Regions from separate parts of the Paenibacillus sp. J31R30 genome, predicted to be linked through region 2. Evidence: predicted binding sites of a transcription regulator. Region 2 holds the regulator's gene; the other holds the start of a gene.
The links. Region 2 encodes Rex, which represses fermentation and respiration genes when NADH is low (regulators of the CRP and FNR family bind a similar motif). Its sites were predicted from a motif close to TTGTGAAATATTTCACAA; they were not measured.
Positions count from the first base shown of each region.

Region 1: AC58QO_RS21605 (nitrate/nitrite transporter) is a predicted target of Rex. The motif match lies at 2,059-2,076, and genes of this name have one in related genera.

Region 1 covers NZ_JCAUAV010000006.1:245,937-256,566, reverse strand. Annotated here, with positions in the region: gene AC58QO_RS21615 (anthranilate phosphoribosyltransferase) at 1-975, opposite strand, end outside; gene AC58QO_RS21610 (ANTAR domain-containing response regulator) at 972-1,622, opposite strand; gene AC58QO_RS21605 (nitrate/nitrite transporter) at 2,093-3,334, shown strand; gene nirB (nitrite reductase large subunit NirB) at 3,677-6,103, shown strand; gene nirD (nitrite reductase small subunit NirD) at 6,137-6,487, shown strand; gene AC58QO_RS21590 (molybdopterin oxidoreductase family protein) at 6,532-8,640, shown strand; gene AC58QO_RS21585 (helix-turn-helix domain-containing protein) at 8,907-9,128, opposite strand; gene AC58QO_RS21580 (DUF6483 family protein) at 9,323-9,997, shown strand; gene AC58QO_RS21575 (class I SAM-dependent methyltransferase) at 10,051-10,630, shown strand, end outside.
Region 2 covers NZ_JCAUAV010000003.1:165,353-175,982, reverse strand. Annotated here, with positions in the region: gene AC58QO_RS12535 (3-hydroxyacyl-CoA dehydrogenase family protein) at 1-627, opposite strand, end outside; gene AC58QO_RS12530 (AAA family ATPase) at 773-2,278, opposite strand; gene AC58QO_RS12525 (hypothetical protein) at 2,271-2,807, opposite strand; gene AC58QO_RS12520 (cell wall elongation regulator TseB-like domain-containing protein) at 3,427-3,915, opposite strand; gene AC58QO_RS12515 (amidohydrolase) at 3,959-5,254, opposite strand; gene AC58QO_RS12510 (DUF47 domain-containing protein) at 5,513-6,139, shown strand; gene AC58QO_RS12505 (inorganic phosphate transporter) at 6,197-7,198, shown strand; gene AC58QO_RS12500 (redox-sensing transcriptional repressor Rex) at 7,297-7,917, opposite strand; gene dinG (ATP-dependent DNA helicase DinG) at 7,922-10,630, opposite strand, start outside.

The DNA of each region.
Region 1 (10,630 bases), on a different contig from region 2:
AGCGCCTTGCTCAATCGCATGACGGGCCATGTAAATGCCCTCTTCGATGGAGCCTGCTTTTTGGGACACCCACAATCGAACAGCACTATTAAGCAAAACCATATTCAAGTAAGGAAGTGCTGCATCTCCGCGCAAAACGGACAATGTGGTTTCGGCTTGCAGTTCAGCCGTCCATTCCACCTCAGGAACCTCGACCATCAGCTCATAAATTTCAGGATCTACAATGAATAACTCACTAGTCTGATCTTGAATCAGATAAGTTCTTGTTCGCTTATCGACGCCTAAGTCTTCCGAGCCTTCCATACCCTGCACCACGATGCCTCGAGAAACGCCTAATTCAATAAGCAGATTCGTGATTTTCTCAAAAACAGTCCCGTGGAAAACACCAACAGCCATGTATGGAGCTTCTGTGAAGCGCAGCAACTTTTCGGCGGTATTGAACACGGTACGCAAACCAAGTTCTTTGCGCAGCTCGCGCAGCTCACCAAGCGGCGCACACCAGCTCTCGGTTGGTGTGAATAGGAAGCCTGTTCGCGCTGCAGCGGAGATCAGTGCTTCGCGTGAAGCGCCAAGCGCATTGACGCCCATCGCTGCAAGCACATCGGACAGCGTGATGCCCCATTTGGGCGGCATGCTCGGGCTGCCGTGCAGCGTTGTTGGCAATCCGCACGCTGCGAGCACGAATGCCGTTGGCAATGTCGCGATGAACGTGCGCGTACGCCCATCATAAGGGCCGGCACAGTCTATGCTGCCAGCTATGGGATAGGTGGTCACACGCTCGCGCAACGCGTGAATGAAAGCTTTGATTTCATCAGGGGATTCCATTTTAATTCGTTCTGCTACGAGAAAAGCGCCAATTTGGGCTTGTGTGGCCGTTCCAGTTATTATGTGTTCAGCTGCTTGGGCAGCTTCCTCATAGGAAAGATCTCTGGCTCCGCGCTTGCCGCGGCCTACTTCTTTTAATAGAGATATCATCGTTTGCGGCCTCCTTTGTTCTGATCCTGTAATATCTGATATACCTTGACGATGGAGGTGGCAACGTCTACCATTCGCTTACGTTCATTCATGGCTTGTTTGCGGAGAAAATCATAAGCTTCAGCTTCTGAAATGCCTTTGATTTCGCATAAAATTCGCTTAGCCTGATCGACCCACTTGCGTTCCTCAAGTTTGGAGAGCAGTTGTTCACGTTCTTGCTGCCACTCGGTACGTTGAAAATAATGATTTACGCCAAGAAGCAAAGCGGCGTGAATTTCCAGCGGACTCATCTTGGAACCGATCAGCCCATCAATACCTGCATCCATTTTACATTCATTAGAAGGAAATGTGTGTGCATCACACCACCAGAAGAGGGGGAGACTCCGCACAGCAAGTAAGCGTGAACGCCAGTCTGCTACTTGATCAGGACTTACCGATAATAATACAGCATCGACCTTAGGGATGATAAAGGAAATTTCTTTCATATTAGATGAAGAATAAATGCGGAATCCCATATCCTTCAGGATTTCATCAGGCAAATATTCCTTTCCAAGCGTATCTTCCGTTCGTATAGCATATGACGGCTCAGAGGAGGTAGCTGAGCGAGCTGACTTCAACTCGTCGATCAGTATGAATGATTGTAACATGGTAATACCTCCATCTTGAATAGCGTTTATCTCATGACAACTACATGTTAGGTTTTGGGGCTAATTGGAATTATTATACGGCAATACTATAGCATATGCACCTAAATTTTGTCGATATGCTACCCAGATTCTCATGTATAATATTTTTGTGTTATGTTTATTGACATGTAGTTGAGCGCATCGTATAATCAAGTTAGAAATCGGCACAATGATGTGCCACCTAACGAAGGCAATGGCGCCTATCCCCTTACAAGTACGTAAATGGATAGGCTTTTTATGTTCACTTTTATGCAAGGAAAAAATAATCAATCATGCTGATCACGAAGAAGTGGCAGCAGTGGCAATGAGGCCGACGAACATCCCACCTACTGATGGGGTATGTTTGTCGGCCTTTTCTGTCAATGAACAGTCAAACACGGTAGGATAGGAAAAAAGAAGGCGAAAAGCCTCACAAAAAGGAGAGGGAACACATGGTAGATCGGAAAAGTTTTATGCAAGTGGGGCACAAAGGGTCTTTATTCAGTTCATTCTTGTATTTTGACATGAGCTTCATGGTATGGGTGCTCTTAGGACCGCTAGCTGTCATCCTTGCCAAAGATTTTGGATTGGATGCGGCACAGAAAGCCAATTTGGTTGCTTTGCCAACCTTGGGAGGGGCGGTCCTACGATTAGTACTTGGCGTACTAACAGATAAGATTGGTCCTAAACTAACAGGACAGATTGGACTTTCGTTAACCTTAATTCCATTATTCTGGGGATGGCAGTTCGCTAACACGATGGGAGATATGTATTTCGTAGCTCTAATGCTTGGTATCGCAGGAGCAAGCTTTGCTGCAGCATTGCCGCTCGCTAGCAGTTGGTATCCGCCACAGTATCAAGGATTAGCAATGGGGATTGCAGGGGCAGGAAATAGCGGAACGATCTTTGCTACCTTGTTTGCAAATCGTTTAGCACAACATTATGGAGACTGGCACGTTGTTTTCGGTATTGCCATGATTCCAATTGCGCTAACGCTGGTCATATTTAGTATTTTGGCAAAGGATAGTCCGAATAAACCAGCACCAAAAACGATTGCAGAGTACGGTAAAGTATTGAAGCAGAGAGATTCGTGGTTGTTCTGTATTTTCTATAGTGTTACTTTCGGTGGTTTTGTAGGAATGGCATCTTATCTTACGATTTTCTTTAATACACAATATGGACTTTCGCCTGTACGTGCTGCAGACTTTACAACTCTTTGCGTCATCGGCGGCAGCTTCTTCCGTCCCGTTGGTGGATGGCTCGCAGATAAGCTAGGCGGAATTCGCATGTTGATGGTTCTTTACGGAGTTGTTGGTTTAATGATGGCCGGTATCTCGACGCTTCCTGCACTGTCATTGACGACAGTCATGCTCTTCGTTGCTATGATGGCTTTCGGAATGGGGAATGGTTCGGTATTCCAACTTGTGCCACAGCGCTTCAAATCGGAAATTGGTGTTATGACAGGAATTGTTGGAGCAGCAGGGGGGTTAGGTGGTTACTTCTTGCCTAAAATTCTTGGGAATCTGAAGTTATCTACGGGATCATTCACACCAGGCTTTCTGATTCTAAGTGGCATTGCGCTCTCCTGTATCGTGATCATCGCGGTTGTTCAAGGACAATGGAAACGCACTTGGATTGGTGAAGGCGGTAAAGTAAAAGTAGCATCAGCTAGTATGGATACAGTTCAAGCATAAATTCATGTGATGCCGCTGATTCAACTCGGTCAGCGGCAAATACAGTAAAGTTTTTGCTCATGCAGCTTGCCTATCAGGCTGTATGGGCAAAGACGTTACGACTAGCGTCTTTGCCAGTAGATACGAAAGTATAAGTTTTATACTTTTGCTTCGCATCTACCTTGGTAAACGAGTTCGTCCTCGAAGGTCGAAGGAGTCGTTTATCCTTGATTCAATTAATCGAACTGCTCAAGCTCCATATCCCAATTTGTCATTTGGGAGCTTGGCTCCTGAATGACCCTTTTTTCACAACCACTCAAATTCGAATGAATGCCCTAGTAAATGGATGGAAGGATGATCACAATGACAGTCAAAAAAGAGAAGTTAGTCCTGGTCGGAAACGGAATGGCGGGCGTAAACGCCGTTGAACATTTACTAAAGCTGACACCAGATAAATATGAGGTTACGATTTTCGGCAGCGAACCGCATCCCAACTACAATCGAATCTTGTTGTCCTATGTGCTCTCCGGTGATTCTAAAGTCGAGGACATCGTGATTCATCCCTACGAATGGTATGCGAATAATAACATTACCTTATATACGAATCAAACGATCACGAGCATCGACACGCAGACACAAACCGTTACAAGCGATAAAGGACTAACGGTTTCATACGATAAATTAATTCTAGCAACCGGCTCAAATCCATTCATGATTCCTATGCCTGGTGCGGACAAAGAAGGCGTCATGGCCTACAGAACCATCCGTGATTGTGAAATCATGATTGAGTCAGCTAAAAAGTACAAAAAAGCGATTGTAATCGGCGGCGGCTTGCTAGGTTTAGAAGCAGCGCGCGGATTCCTCAATCTCGGCATGAAAGTCGATGTTGTGCATATCGTCGATACGATTATGGAACGTCAACTCGATCGGACGGCTTCCAAAATGCTGCAAGCAGCGCTCGAAGAGCAAGGGATTAACTTCCTGCTTGAGAAGCAATCCGCGGAAATTATAGGTGATAAGCGCGTAACGGGCTTGAAGTTCAAGGACGGCTCTGTAGCTGAAGCAGATTTGATTGTGATGGCAGTAGGCATCAGGCCGAATGTGGCGCTTGCCAAAGAAGCAGGCATCGAATGCAACCCAGGCATCATCGTCAATGATTACTTGCAAACGAACGTGCCGAATGTGTACGCCGTTGGCGAATGTGCGATGCACAGAGGCATCGCGTACGGTCTCGTAGCACCGCTCTACGAGCAAGGTGCCGTGTTGGCGAAGCATTTGGCCGGGGTCGAAACAGGCCCGTATGAAGGCTCTATTTTGTACACGAAGCTCAAAGTATCAGGTGTTGACGTATTCTCTGGCGGTAAATTCGTGGATGCCGAAGGAACCAAAGCGATTCGCATTCATGATGAGTTCACGGGTGTTTATAAGAAAGTCGTCATTCAAGACAATAAAATAATCGGAGCCGTGCTCTTTGGCGATACGGCTGACGGTACGCGACTGATGCAAATGATCCGGGAAGAAACGGATATTAGCGGGATGGCGAAAACGGCGATTCTAACAGACGGTTCAAGTGGCGGCGGGGGAGCGGCTTCCGGTGTTGCTGATATGAAGGATGACGCGATTATTTGCGGATGTAACGGCGTAACAAAAGGGACGATCTGCTCCGCAATCAAGGATCAAGGCTTAACAACGGTCGATGAGGTCAAAAACTGCACAACGGCGTCTCGTTCCTGCGGGGGCTGTAAGCCGTTAGTTAGTGATCTTTTAGCCTTTACCCTTGGATCTTCTTATGATAAAAACGCAGCGAAAGAAATGATTTGTGGCTGTACAACACACACACGTGATGAAGTCGTTAGCGCAATTCGGGAAAAAGGATTATCCCACGTTCGTGAAGTGATGAACGTTCTTGCATGGAAAAATGAAGAGGGCTGCTCCAAATGCCGTCCAGCACTGAATTATTATTTGGGCATGATTAGCCCTGAAACTTATAAAGATGACAGTACGTCTCGCTTCGTCAATGAGCGTATGCATGCCAATATTCAAAAGGACGGCACGTACTCTGTTGTTCCACGGATCTATGGCGGTGTTACGAATCCAACCGAGCTTAAGCGCATTGCAGAGGTTGCTGAACAATTCAACGTTCCAACCGTGAAATTTACCGGAGGACAACGTCTTGACTTACTAGGTGTGAAAAAAGAAGACCTGACCGCGATGTGGGAAGCGCTGGATATGCCATCGGGGTACGCCTACGGGAAAGCTTTGCGGACAGTCAAAACATGTGTCGGCGAAACCTTCTGCCGCTTCGGTACAGGGGATGCGATGGGCGTTGGCATTGAGCTGGAGAAACGTTTTGAACGATTGAATACACCAGCCAAAGTGAAGCTTGCTGTATCGGGTTGTCCGCGAAATTGTGCGGAATCCGGGATTAAAGATTTAGGTGTCGTGTCTGTCGATGGCGGCTGGGAGCTGTATGCGGGAGGTAACGGTGGTGTCAAAGTTCGCGTGGGTGATTTGATGAGCACCGTTAAGACTGAAGAGGAGATCATCGAATATACGGAAGCTTACCTGCAATACTACCGCGAAACAGGCAAATACGGCGAGCGTACGAGCGAATGGGTACACCGTCTGGGCATCGAACATATTCGTGATGTTGTTCAAAATGAAGAAGAACGCAAGAAATTGTGTGAGCGTATGGATTTGGCGCTTTCTGTGACACAAGATCCATGGAAGCAAGCCATCGATAGCAAGAAAATCCAACGTGATCTCTATGAAGTTGTTGAGCTGAAGTAGGGCTAGAGAGATAAACCGGGAGGAGCAGAGAAAATGATCACACAAAATGAGCAAATGGTTTGGGTGCAAGCCGTTTCCTACGAGGAATTAGCTTTTAATACGGGGAAGACGATTCGATATCAAGGAGAAGAGGTTGCTCTGTTCAAATTGAAAAGCGGTAAACTTCAAGCGATTCAGAATCGTTGTCCGCATAAAGAAGGCGTACTTGCCGAAGGGATTGTCTGTGATGACCATGTGTTCTGCCCCATGCATGATCGCAAGATTCATTTGCCTTCCGGACTCGTGCAAGCTCCTGATACGGGCTGCGTGAAAACGTATCTGACCAAAGTGGATGATGGAACAGTTTACATTGGGTTTCCTAAGGCTAAGGAAATGGCGAGTTAATTTTTTCTACTATATAAAGAGATTGATCAGCGGGGGTGGGGTGCGTGAAATCAGCACTTGTCACATTAACGGATGAACAGCCCTCCTCCCATTGTTGCTTTTGCAGTATGCAGTGTGGATTGGAGATTCTACCTAGTGAGAAGACAGAAGGGCTCACGATAAAACCGAGCGCGAATTTCCCAGTTGCGACAGGCCGACTGTGTCAGAAGGGCTTAAACGCATTAGAGCATGTCATTCATTCGGAACGTATTCTGGAGCCTCTTCATAGGGAGAAAGCTAGAGTAGGTCAGTGGCAAACGGTGACATGGGCAAGCGCTTATGCGGATATTGCTGAGCGGATTCATGTTCTGCAATCAGAACATGGGCGTGATGCCATCGGCGTTTATGGCGGCGGCTCCTTAACGAATGAAGTAAGTTACTTACTTGGTAAGTTTACGCGTGTGGCCTTGAGATCCAAATATATCGATTACAACGGTCGTTATTGTATGTCATCGGCTGCTGCGGCGAGTAATCAAGCTTTTGGTATCGATCGCGGGATGACGATGCCTCTATCAGAAATTCCCAATGCGAAATATATCATTCTAGCTGGCACGAATATTGCGGAGTGCCAACCTACGATGATGCCCTATCTATTAGAAGCAAAGAAAAAAGGCGCCGTGATTGTCACAATCGATCCTCGCAATACGATGACCTCCAAAACCGCGGATATTCATGTTCGTCTGCAGCCAGGCTTCGACTCCGTCTTCATCAATGGACTCCTGCATGTGATGATTGAAGAGAAGCTCGTAGATCACAAGTTCATTCAATCACGTACAAGTGGCTTCGAACAGGTGAAGGATGCGGTCAAATCATTTACACCAGCTCGCGTTGAGTATTTAACAGGCGTGCTTGAAGCAGTCATTCGTACAATCGCTCGAGGCTTCGCGAAGGCGGAGACGGGCATTGTACTCACTGCGAGAGGTTTGGAGCAGCAAGTGAATGGTGTTGAAAACACACTCAATTACATTAACCTGACACTGCTCACGGGTAAAATAGGGCGTTCCGGCTGCGGCTACGGGGCTGTGACCGGTCAAGCGAACGGTCAAGGCGGCCGCGAGCATGGGCAAAAAGCCGACCAGCTCCCAGGCTACCGGTTGATCGAAGATCCAGCTGCACGAGAGCATGTGGCGAAGGTATGGGGCATCGATCCGAGCGAGCTGCCGGGTAAAGGTGTCTCCGCCTACGAGCTTCTGCAGAAGATCGATGAGGGAGAAATTAAGGCTTTGATCGTGCTAGGATCGAATCCGCTCGTTTCCAGTCCGAATAATCGCATGGTCGAGCGTGCTTTGCAAAAGCTGGATTTGCTCGTGGTCGTGGATATGTTCGAGACGGAAACCGCTCGCTACGCGCATTATATACTTCCGGCATCCTCCTTTGCGGAGGCGGAAGGCACCATGACTAACCTCGAGGGACGCGTGTTCCATCGGAGGAAGGCTATGGAGCTTCCGGGGAATTGCAAACTCGACTACCAAATCATCAGCGAGCTAGCTAAAGCATTAGGACGTGGCGCGTACTTTCAATATGCGGGTATTGAAGAGGTGTTTCGTGAGCTCGCTGCAGCAACGGCAGGCGGCAAAGCCGATTATAGCGGAATTACCTATGAACGCTTGCAAAAGGAGAAAGGGATCTTCTGGCCTTGCGGGTCGGCTGACCATCCAGGAACACCGCAATTATTTCAAGATCGTTTTCATCATACGGATGGGAAAGCCAAACTATTCGGCATCCAGCCCAAAATGCCAGCAGAGCCCATTGATGCCGAGTACCCTTTCGTGCTGACAACCGGCCGTCTGGCCAACCATTACTTGAGCGGTGCGCAAACGCGCCGCACTGAAGCTTTAAATAAAAAGGCACCCGTTCCGGTTGCCGAGATTCACCCTTCTTTGGCCCAACGGATTGGCTTAAGTGTGGAGCAAAAGATCAGAATCACAAGCCGGCGTGGTTCACTTGTATTTCAAGTCAAGGTCACTGAGGGCATCCAACCTCGTACCGTCTTCGTGCCCTTCCATTGGGGCGACGAGCATTCGATCAACGTGTTGACGAACGATGCCTTGGATCCAACGAGCCGGATGCCGGAGTTTAAAATTTGTGCGGTGCAGGTTGAGCGAGTGGAATAGATGTAGTGTAGGGAAGCGTAACAGCCCAGTTGGGGAGCCAACTGGGCTGTTTGTTGTTCCGAGCTAGGCGGTGCTCTTCAATCTGCTGCGAATAAGGTGCCTGTTTAACAAAGTAACTCTCTAACTTGCTGCCATTGCATCGAATATCCCCTTCAGTTAGAATATCAAACTTGTTTAGGTCTATTTTATCATCTTTCAAACATAAAAGCCCCCGTTCCCCTCCGAAGGAGGGTGGGTGGCTTACATGGATCCCTTTGCTGACGGAATCAGATCTTTAATTCCCCAAGCTTAATCAGTTCTACAACCGCTTGTGAACGACCCTTTACGTTCAGCTTTTGCATGACGTTCGATATATGATTCCTCACAGTCTTTTCACTTATGAAAAGCTGCTGTGCGATATCCTTTGTCGTTTTGTCCTGCACTAAGAGTTCGAATACTTCGCGTTCGCGGTTCGTAAGTAAAAATTTGTTTTTGTGGTCGCTGCCCATGGATGTGTGTCACCCCTCCTTGCTCGGGTATTGGGAATTACAAGGTTAAGGGATACAGTCAAAATTAGTTTATGAAGGGCTGTTGTCAATGGTGCGGTATCTAAGAAAAATAGGCGGAATGTATTTTTGAGTTTCGAGGCGATGCATGGTAAGCTGAAATGAGGTGTAAGTGAAACCGAGAGGGGCTGCTACGGATGTTCAGGCGTGATTATTTGATGCGACAGATTGAACAATTGACGGTGGTGCTGCATCGGATTCTTTTTAATAAGGAACATATCCCGATTGAAGATGCGCAGAGACAGCTGGATGAAGTAAGTCGTCATTTGCTGGGGTTGAATATTCGCTCGCTGCAATCTCTGTCCAGCAAGGATATTCTGGAGTTGCTCTCCTACCAAGGAAGCATTGACACGGCAAAAGCACTAGTCATCAGCGATATGTTTGTGGGGCAAGGAAATTTGCTGCAGGGGCACGAGGAAAAAGGGGAGTCTTATTGGGCGTACCTGAAGTCTTTGGATCTGCTTTTGCATTTGTCACACTCGGAGGAAGTTGAGGCTGGGGATGAGGTTGTTCCAGAAATTGCTGCCCGAGTGGATGCCAGTTTAGGTCATCTTCAAGGTTGGGAAGTTCCAGAAGAGCTGCAGAGACTGCTTTTTTCACATTATGAGAAGATGGGTAATTATGCGAAGGCTGAAGATGTTTTATTTCATTATATGGAGGACCATCCAGAGAAGTCAGAGCTGCCAATGCAGGGTGTTCATTTTTACGAAAATCTTCTGCAGGTAGAGGACGAGCAGCTGATGGCGGGTAATTTTAGCAAGGATGAAGCAGTGGAAGGTTTGCGAATTATGAAAAAGAGGTTGCGCTTATAACATTTTTATTTTATTCGTCGTTTTTTAATCATAAAGTTGAAGGTGTTGACAAGATGGCTTGGTATCAAGAAAGTTTTGGCAATGATTATTTGCTAGTTTATAAACATAGAGACATGCAGGGCGCTTATCATGAAGTGAAAAAAATGGTGAATTGGTTGAAGTTGGAGCAAGGGGCTCACCTACTGGACCTTTGTTGCGGGATGGGGCGGCATTCCATGGCGCTTTCGGAGTTCGGTTTTGAAGTAACTGGCGTGGATTTGTCGAAGGTGCTGCTGCAAGAAGCGGTCAAGCAGGATTGTGAAAGGCATGTGACATGGATTAACGGGGACATGCGGGATGTGCCTTTGAGCGAGACGTTTGATGCGATTGTGAACTTGTTTACGTCTTTTGGTTACTTTGATGAGGATGAGCAGAATGAGAAAGTGCTGCATGAAATGCATCGGCTGTTAAAAAGAGAAGGCCGATTCATTATCGATTTTTTGAATCCAGTCTATGTGAAGGCGAATTTGGTCCCTCAGTCAGAACGAAAAGAAGGCGATCTCACCATTCGCGAGACGCGGGCGATCGAAGAGGGCTGTGTGCGTAAACGAATTGTGATCTCACAAGCGGGTGAACCGGATCGTCATTATTTGG
Region 2 (10,630 bases):
AACACCTTCGGATAACGTGTGAAGTGCCTCATTGATGAGCGTACAAATCAGCCGCGTCGTTATATAACCTGGCGATTCATTTACCTTAATGCTCTTTTTCGAAAGCAAATCGTCAACAAACCGACGAACGTGATTATAGGTTTCATCCGACGTTTTCATAGCGCGAACGATTTCCACAAGATTCACTTTGGCGACTGGGTGTAGAAAATGAAGCCCAATTACACGCTCTGGGTGAGACGTAATCGCAGCGATCTCTGTTACACTTAACGTCGAGGTATTCGTGGCCAGAATAATTTGTGGCGAGCAAATTTGATTCAGTTGGAAAAAGACATGCTTTTTCGCATTCAAATCTTCGGAAATCGTTTCAATAACAAGCTCGCAGGAGGCCATGTCCTGTATCGAGTCAGCTCTTCTAATTTTCGAGAGGATGGATTTCTTCTCCGCTTCCGTTAAAGCCCAACGCTCAATTTGCTTATCTAAACTTACCGTGATCTGCTCGATCGCTCGATCCAGCTTATCTGTTGATTTTTCGGCAAGAATAACATCAAGTCCTCGAGCCGCAAGCATTTCAGAAATACCTTGCCCCATCGTTCCGCCGCCGATTACACCAATTGTTCTGAACATCATAGCCTGTTTCTCCTTCATCCATACATCTTCCTCACGGAAATTACAAATGTTCATAGATCTTATGAAGTCTTCTTAATAAGTATATGTATAATCCATGCCCCAGGTAAAGACAAGAACCGCTGGCCTAATTGGCCAACGGTCATTATTATGCACTTTGAGACACCGAGGCGTCAAATAAGGTACGAAATGTATCTCCTGAGAGCACTTCTTCTTTCATCAAAATCGCAAAAGAATGCTCAAACACACTACGTTGCTCTTCTAACATCTTTTTCGTACGAAGCATCAACGCATCCAGAATAGCTGCATTTTCTTTCATCAACTGTTCCTTTGTCACCATCTCACGATCAATAATTCCTAAGCTCGTAAGACCAGCGTCCATCATGTTGCGAACCATCGAAAGCGATTGTTCAAAATCGTTACGAGAACCGGTGCTGCGACCGCCGTATATCATTTCTTCCGCGGCTGCTCCACCTAGGGCAATCATAATCTGATCTTCAATATAATCTTTTGTATACAAATAATGATCCTGAGGCGGGTTATGACGTACATAGCCTAATGCTTTCCCACGCGGACTAACGGTAACCTGTGAAACGGATCCTGGACGAACTAGCTCTGCAATAATAGCATGGCCTAATTCATGATACGCCACACGCTCTTTCTCATCATTCGCAGTTTCTTTATCTGTTCGTTCACCCATCATGACTTTATCGATCGCTGAAGCCAAATGAGGCTGCTCAATGGCTGGCTTATCTTCCCTCATGGCATAAATGGCTGCTTCGTTCAATACACCTTCAAGCTGTGCCCCTGAGAAACCAAAGGTTTGATCCGCTGTTTGATCCAAAGTAACACCTTCTGCGAGCGGCTTATTTTTGGCGTGAATATGAAGAATAGCCAAACGCCCCTTCTTATCAGGCAAATCTACCTCAATATGTCGGTCAAAACGACCCGGACGCAGCAATGCGCTATCTAGCATTTCCTTACGATTCGTTGCAGCAATAATAAGAATGCGCGGCGCTTCATTGGTATGAATCCCATCCATCTCCGTCAATAACTGGTTCAATGTCTGGTCATATTCGCGCTGTTGACCGCCGTCTCGCTTACCACCAATGACATCAATCTCATCAATAAAAATAATGGCGTTATCCTTGCCCTCTTTGACAGCACGTGCTCTTGCTTCTTTAAATAAATCTCGCACTCGGCTCGCACCGACACCTACATACATCTCAACAAATTCACTACCTGAAGCTGCCATATAGACGGAGTTCGTATAGTGGGCAGCCGCTTTAGCCATCAACGTTTTCCCTGTACCTGGAGGACCAGTCAACAGTAATCCTTTTAGCGGACGAATACCTAACTTCTTAATTTCTTCATGCTTGATCAAAAAATCAAGTGCTTCCATTAATTCTTTCTTCGCACGATCTTGTCCGCCGATCTCATCAAAGGTCAAGAAAGACGGCGTCCGATTTTTGCTTTTTCGATCTCCGCCGCCTGCTGCCGCCCCGATGCCGCCGCGGGTTTTCATCATATAGAATAACGATACACCAAGAGCACTTACGAAAATAATCGGAATGACATTCACACCTTGAAATGCTAAAAAAACGAGCAGGACAGGAATAAAACCTATCCCAATTTCTTTATATATTTTACTCATTCGGCCACACTCCGATCTGGGAGATTCTTGGCAGCATGATAAATCTCGTAGCATCACCATCTGTTAGGCGGATATACACGTTGTGTTCATCCATTTCACTGTCTACTTTCATATTAGGAACACCAGTTGCATACTTCTCCAGGGTTGTTGGAATATCAGCATAATGCTTCGTTTCCATAGCTTGCGCTACCTCAAATAAAGCTTTAGACCACCACTGATCCAGCTTATCTGACGATTGGTTCTTAACGGATATGTTCACAGAACGCTTCCCGATAATCGAGGCGCCTTCTTGCTTAATTTGTTCAACAACATTACGTAAATTAGCGTCTGGCTTTAATGTCACTTCAATGTCTACTTGATTGGATGAAAGCTTAAGGGTTGAGTCGGTCACACCCGGTGCCGAACTGATTATGTGTGATAATGGATTTTCCATCGCAAAGCTTGTATAGGCGAACCAGCCTCCAAAAAGTACTCCGGCCGAAATAATCACGCTCAAGACAACAGGTAAAAGGCGCAGCTTCATCTTCATGGATTGGCGTCCACCTTTCTGTAAAAAATATTTTCTCGCTTCAAAAGCTATACGAGTAGTATATCACTTCGTACACACCCCATGCCTTATGTAAACAGTGGAAATGCAGAGCAGACGGCGCTACTGCTCTTGCGCACATTTTTTGTGCGCTAGCGTGCGAAAGCCGGCGACGCTACTTCTCTTGCGCACATTTTTTGTGCGCTAGCATGCTTCAGCCGGCGGCGCTGAGCTCTTGCGCACATTTTTTGTGCGCTAGCGTACAACTGCCGGCGGCGCTACTGCTCTTGCGCACATTTTTTGTGCGCTACCGTGCGAAAGCCGGCGGCTCCGATGCTCTTGCGCACATTTTTTGTGCGCTACCTTGCGGAGGCCGGCGGCTCTGATGCTCTTGCGCACATTTTTTGTGCGCTACCGTGCGGCGGCCGGCGGCTCTACTGCTCTTGCGCACATTTTTTGTGCGCTACCATGCGACAAGCCGGCGGCTCTACTGCTCTTGCGCACATTTTTGTGCGCTAGCATGCGACAGCCGGCGGCGCTAGTGCTCTTGCGCACATTTTTTGTGCGCTAGCGTGCGACAGCCGGCGGCGCTACTGTTAAAAAAGAAAAAAGCTCAACCTTCTTATTGAAGGCTGAGCCGATACGTATCCAGAAATTTGCCGTCTTTGAAGGCATAGTAGTCATAGAAATACCGAGTACCTCTATCATCCTTCGTTTTATAAAATACTTCCCAAACAAAGTCATTACCTAGCTTGCCTGGCATAACACGCTCGATTTGACTGCCAGGCGCCTTTTTCATAACGGCATCTCGGGCTTGCGCCTCCGTGAAGGCTTCGTCCGTACTCTCCGTATGAACCTCTTCTTCTGACACCCAAGCAATTAAGCTTTGTCCGAGCTTATTTTCCCCATATACAATCTGAAATGCCTCATCACCATAGAAAAAATCGACCTTCGAGGCTTTCGTCATCATACTTCCCTCATAGGCTTTCTCAACAGCAACTCGCTTCTCATCCCAGTGTTCATTCTGCACATTTAGGTAAAATCGGCTCAGCACAACACCCAGCGTTGCTACGATAAAGATGCCAAGTGTAATTGTTCGCTTCGCATTCATGAACGCGGCGCACCTCCCCATGTCCACATACTAAGCCTAAGCATCAGCCTTTTAGTCGATCAAAGCATAATTCGAATTCACGCTTAATTTTTTCTTCGTCAAGTGTTAAGCATTCACCTTTACGCACGATCCAATTGCCATCTACACAGACATCAACGACATCCTTAGCGCAAGCGGAGTACACGATGTGTGAGACGAAATCAGTCTTAGGCAGGAAATGAGGTTGATCAATATCCAAGGCGATGAAGTCTGCCTTCATACCAGGCGCAAGATGACCTACATCATCCAACCAGATCGATTCGGCTCCCATGCGAGTTCCAAGAAGCAAGGCCTCTTTCGCTGGAATAGCTAGTGGATCCCCTGATACTCCTTTATGAATAAGAGCAGCTAATCGCATTTCCTCAAACATGTCTAAGTTATTGTTGGATGCCGCGCCATCGGTCCCTAATGAAACTTTGACTCCTGCACGCAGCAGTTCTGGTAACCGAGCAACACCGCTGGCTAGCTTCAGGTTGCTGCCTGGGTTATGTGATACACGCACATCATAATTTTTGAGAATCGCAATTTCTTCATCATTCAAATGAACGCCATGTGCGACAAGGGTAGGTCGAGTAAACACACCTAGCTTTTCTAAGTGAGCAACAGGTCTTGCACCATACTGCTCTACATTGCCTTCAACTTCGCGTCGTGTTTCGGACATGTGTGTATGAATAGGAAGATTAAGATCATGTGCAACTTGAACAATGCGCTCGATATAATCTGGCGGACATGTGTAAGGCGCATGCGGCGACATCATCGTTGTAATTCTTCCGTCCGCTTTACCATGCCAATTCTTTGCGAATTCTGTTGCTTCAATTAGCTTTGATGTTTGTACATCTGGCGGACAAAGTCCAATCACACCGCGGGTCAAGACACCACGTATACCAGAATCCTCAACTGCGAGTGCAACTTCATTCATATGATCGTACATATCAACGAAAGTTGTTGTACCCCCTTTGATCATTTCAAGAATGGACAAACGTGTTCCCCATTTGACATCCTGCGAAGTAAATTTCCCTTCCATTGGCCACATTTTCTCTTCTAACCATACTTGCAGCGCCAAATCGTCACCATATCCGCGCAGAAGGGACATCGCGGCATGACCATGCGTATTGACAAGACCTGGCATGTACAACTTATTAGTACCGTCGATCACTTCATCATAATTTTCAAGAGGTTCTGGAACTTCTTTACCGATGTATGTAATCTGACTGCCTTCGATAACCATGCAGCCTTTAATAGATGTTGTCTCTTCCTTATTAGTAATAAAAATACCATTCGAAATTAATGTTTTTTTCATAGTAAAAAACCCTCTCTATGCTCATTCTATAAACAGCTAATACTCCATAAACTTTACATCTTCAAGCTTGTAAAATCAAGGAAGCAGAGCGCTATTCTTTATATGTTAAGAAATTGTAAAATGTCACGGAATTTTCGTTGCTTTAGTCCTAATGAGTATGATACTTTAATCATTGTGAGTTTTTTCTACAATTTGGTCATATTCTTTTCACAAATTCGTTTAAAAACTTGTACATATAGTAAAAATTAGGAGGATTCTATGACAACGTTATTCACCAGAAAGAACGAAGTCGATTTCTTGCAACTACTTATCCGTGCTGCAGAGAACGCCTTGCAAACAGCGCAATTGTTTCGTACAGCCATGATGGGTGATAAACCCCCCATTGAGTATGTCAAAGCGATTAATGATCTTGAGCATGCAGGCGACTCCATTACACATGATATTTTCAGAGGCTTGAACAAAGTTTTTATCACGCCGATTGATCGGGAAGATATTATGATTCTGGCTTCCAAAGTAGATGATGTTACCGATGGAATTGAGGCAACGATTGCTCGTTTTGACTATTTGAATGTTTCTCATACGGATGCCTATATGAAAGATTTCTCAGGCGTAATTGTAGACTCCTGTCAACATATGTTAGATGCCTTCAAGCTTTTGGCTAAAAAAAAGTATATGCAAATTCCAGAGCACACCGTTGCTATAAACAAACTTGAGAATGATGGAGATCGCTTGATGCGTGAAGGGATCCGTCAAATCTTTATAACACGTAAAGATGTGTACGAAGATTTTAAACTTAAAGAAATTTATGAGCGTCTTGAGGAAACAACCGATGCTTGTGAAGATGTTGCAAACATTCTAGATAGCGTTGTACTTCGCTACTCATAAGACAACTGTCTTTGTGTTCGAAGAACGTTTTCCGATGGAAAACGCAAGGAGGAATTCATGTTAACTTATTTGATAGTGATCGTTTTTCTAGCCCTAGCATTTGACTTCATTAATGGATTTCACGATACAGCCAATGCGATTGCAACTTCAATATCTACAAGGGCTTTGAGTCCGCGAGTCGCCATTTTCATGGCAGCTACTTTGAATTTTGTGGGAGCTATGGTGTCCTCTGAAGTAGCCAAAACGGTTGGCGGCAGTATCGCCAATCCCGCTAAGATCGAGAATGGTGTTGAGGTCGTTATTGCCGCCCTACTCGCGGCTATCATCTGGAACTTGCTTACTTGGTATTTGTCGATACCGTCTTCTTCCTCCCACACCCTGCTTGGCTCCCTAGCTGGCGCTGTCATTGCAGGAGCTGGATTCAACGGCGTGAATTGGAGCGGTTTCACACAAATCATTATTATTCTGGTTTTATCGCCTATTATTGCTTTTGGTTTAGGTTATCTCATCATGATATTGATTAAATACATCGTGATTTGGTCGGGAAATACGTCCAGATCCAAGCTAAATCGGGGATTTCGGACCTTACAAATCCTATCCGCCGGATTACTTTCGTATTCCCATGGTGGTAACGATGCACAAAAGGCGATGGGGATTATTGTGTTCGGTCTCGTCGCAGCTGGCTATCAAACTGATTTGGATGTACCGATATGGGTTAAGATTGCAGCCGCGCTCGCTATGGGACTTGGAACCTCCATTGGTGGATGGCGAATTATTAAAACCGTGTCAGGCAAAATCGTAAAAATTGAACCGATCAATGGCTTTGCCTCAGACTTAACTTCTTCGATTGTTATCCAAATTTCAACATTCTTAGGCAAACCATTATCCACAACGCATGTCATCTCATCTGCGATTATCGGTACAGGAAGCGTTATGCGTTTCCACGATGTCCAATGGGGCACTGTAGGCCGAATGCTCATCACATGGATCATTACGATTCCAATCAGCATGGTACTTGCTTACTTGCTTTACTCAGTGATATTCCGTTTTATTATGTAATGAGAAAGATATTTTCGGAATCCGAAAATATTTTTCTATTGTGGTAAACAACAAAAGGCACGACCCGCTGAAGCAGCACGGGTCGTGCCTTTTTCTTACTAATCCAGATAGTAAGCCAAGCTCTGAAGCTCTGTTGTAAAATCAGCATAGTGCACACGCACTTCTGCTGGTACCTTAATGATGACTGGCGCAAAATTTAAGATCGCTTCGATCCCGCAAGCTACGAATTGATTAGCCACATTTTGTGCTTCTGCCGCAGGTACGGTAATGATGCCTATCCGTACACCAAGCTCAGCCAAAACTGACTTCATTTTATCCATAGGCAGCACAACTAAGTTGTTTATTACTTCGCCTGTCTTGGAAGGCATCGCATCGAAGAGCGCTACAATTTTCATATCATTTCGTAAGTACGTATTATAATTGCAAAGGGCTCTACCTAAATTCCCTGCACCTACAAGTGCAACTTGAATGTGTCGATCTAACTTCAGAATTTGTCTGATCTTCTCAATCAGATAATTAATATCATAGCCGATTCCTTTTTTACCAAACTCCCCGAAGTAAGCCAAATCCTTGCGAATCTGAGCAGGATTCAGATCCAGCTTCTGACCCAAATCCTGAGAAGAGACGGTCGACACATTGTTCATTTGCAGCTCGTTCAAATATCGTAAATAAATCGGTAATCTGCGGACAACGGCTTCCGAAATTTTCTGTGTTTTCACGCCTTTAGGCTCCCCCCATCCATTGCTCAATCCTCGGTAGCATTTGTTCGCACGTCATGTGCTCGATCTTCGGACCAGGCAACGAATAGAGGAAATGCTTGCCATAATACGTTTCAATAACACGTGTATCATAAATGATAACGATCCCTTTGTCTGACGCTCTACGTACAAGTCGGCCAAAGCCCTGTTTAAACCGAATAACGGCTTGCGGCACAGAAAATTTCATGAACGGATTCTCATTTCGTTTCTTAATATTTTCACATTTGGCTTCAACAAGCGGATGATTAGGCGGCTGAAAGGGTAGACGAATGATCGCAAGACAGCTTAGCGCGTCCCCTGGAATATCCACACCCTCCCAGAACGAACTGGTGCCCAGCAGCACACACATTTTGTTATCCTGGAACATCCGGGTTAACTTGCTCCGATTACCGCTGTCAACGCCTTGTCCGAGCACGGTGATGCCATGAGGAGTTAGCTTCTCCTTCATCCCTGCATGGACGAGCTTCAGCATCCGATTCGAGGTGCATAGAACGAGCATGCGGCCTTTCGTCACCTGTGCCACATCACTTAGTGAGTTAATCAATGCTTCTATGAAAACAGGGTCGCCCGCTCCCTTAATGGTCGGAAAATCTCGCGGAATCACAACCAAGGCTTGCTCACGATAGTTAAAAGGAGATGGCAATTGAACCGTCTTCAGCTTTCCTGACTCTTCGTCCTCTGGAATGGCTAATCCAAGCTGCTCCGCTGAATATTGGAATGACTTATTCACAGAGAGAGTCGCAGAGGTCAGAATGATGCTATCCTTCGTTTCAAAGAAATGCTGCTGCAGCAATCCGCTAACGTCCGTCGGTACGGAATTCAGCTGCACGGATTTGGCCTTTGCATACGTGCCGGCTTCGATCCAGTAAACGTACCCATCATCTGCCATTTTCATGAAAAAATGAAGCGCGTCTCGATGCGCGTACAGCTCTTTCACTGTGCCGTTGAGATCGGTCACTAACCCCTGAACCCCAAGTCCATCCTGTTGTTCCTTTAATTCATTCAACAACTTATCTAAGGTCCGCAGCAAATCATTCGCGTTCAGATAAATGTTGTCCTCCATGATCAGCAGTTCACGCCAGTTGGAAGGGAGTGTTTCTGGTTTCAAGCGCAGCACGTATTGTGAGGTTTCTGATTGCGAAGGATCACTCCTAGAAGAAACCAACTCATATAAGGCTTCGCTTAAACGTTCCCAGTCCTCTTTGATCGAAATAATTTTGGGAAATAACCCATCAATCGTTTGACTCCAAGCCGCTGCGCGCTCCCCAGCCTCATCCGATTTCTGTAATCGGAAACGAAGCATCGGAAGCTGACCGCTTCGGTTATCCTTATACAGCCAAAGCAGTGAATGATAAAAAGCCGAAGCATGCAGCTCAATCCCGAGATGTTTACTTGCCACTTCTTCAAAGTGATGCGCCTCATCAATCACAAGGTGCTTGTAGGACGGTAGAAGGCGGTTCTCAGCCTTCATATCCGTAAAAAGGAGGGAATGGTTCGTAATGATTACATCAGCCGTGTTGGCGTCATTACGTGCTCGGTGATAGAAACACTTCTTGTACCAAGGGCACATTCGGTTTAAGCAAGAATCTGTATCGCTTGCGACTGAATACCAGAATTGAGCGCCTTTGTTCCCAAAGTGGAGTTCCTCTTCGTCCCCATGCTCTGTCTCACTTAACCAAACAACCATTTGCGCGGCGGTTATCGGGTCTTCCCTGCCATTCTCGTAATCCCGCGTAGTCAGCTTTGTTTCAAATTTGCGCAGGCAAAGATAGTGGCTTCGCCCTTTCAACACAGCCGCTTTGAAAGGTACGGGGAAAATTTCTTTTAATAAAGGAATATCCCGCTCGCGAAGCTGCTCCTGCAAATTAATCGTGTGTGTGGACACAACGACTTTCTTCTCATATTTCAATCCGTAGTAAATCGAAGGAATCAAATATCCAAGTGATTTCCCAGTCCCCGTTCCCGCTTCGATCATCAAATGCTGATCAGCTTCAAGCGACTTTTCGACTTCCTGAATCATTTGATCCTGAGATTCTCGATCCTCGTAGACCTCAAATCGTTGCTGAAGCGCGGATTTCAGGCCTTGCTGGAACGCTGTAAAAGAAGTACCCAAAGCTTCCGTTACTTCGTACTCCGAGCGAATCTCTTCTTCCTCGCCCCAATCCGTCACATTGAGAGTAAACTGGCGAAAGTATCGATTCGTGTCCATATCTACACTCGTCACGGACTCTTTATATAAACAAATCTCATCAAGGAACCAGCCTAGATCTGTGTTACCGTTTTCGAAAATATGATTCAATCTTTGCACCGTCAAGAGCGGCAAACCCAATAACCGATCCAAACAATGGATCCAAATGAGCGCCGTGACTTCCGCATCGCTATCTGCTTGGTGGGGTCTTTCATGGTCGATGCCAAACAAGGCTGCTACCATACTCAGTTGTAGGCTGGAGATGGACGGGAATAAGATCCGAAGCATATCCATCGTATCTAGGACTCGCCCTGAGAATGGCGGATATCCTGTTCTTGTTAGGCCTCGTTGCAGAAAAGACAAGTCAAAAGCAGCTTGATGCGCAACTAACACACAATCAAACAGTAGTGGAAACATATCGGACATCACCTGATCGAGTGACGGCGCGTCAGCAACCATGTCATTGGTAATCCCCGTTAAGGTTGT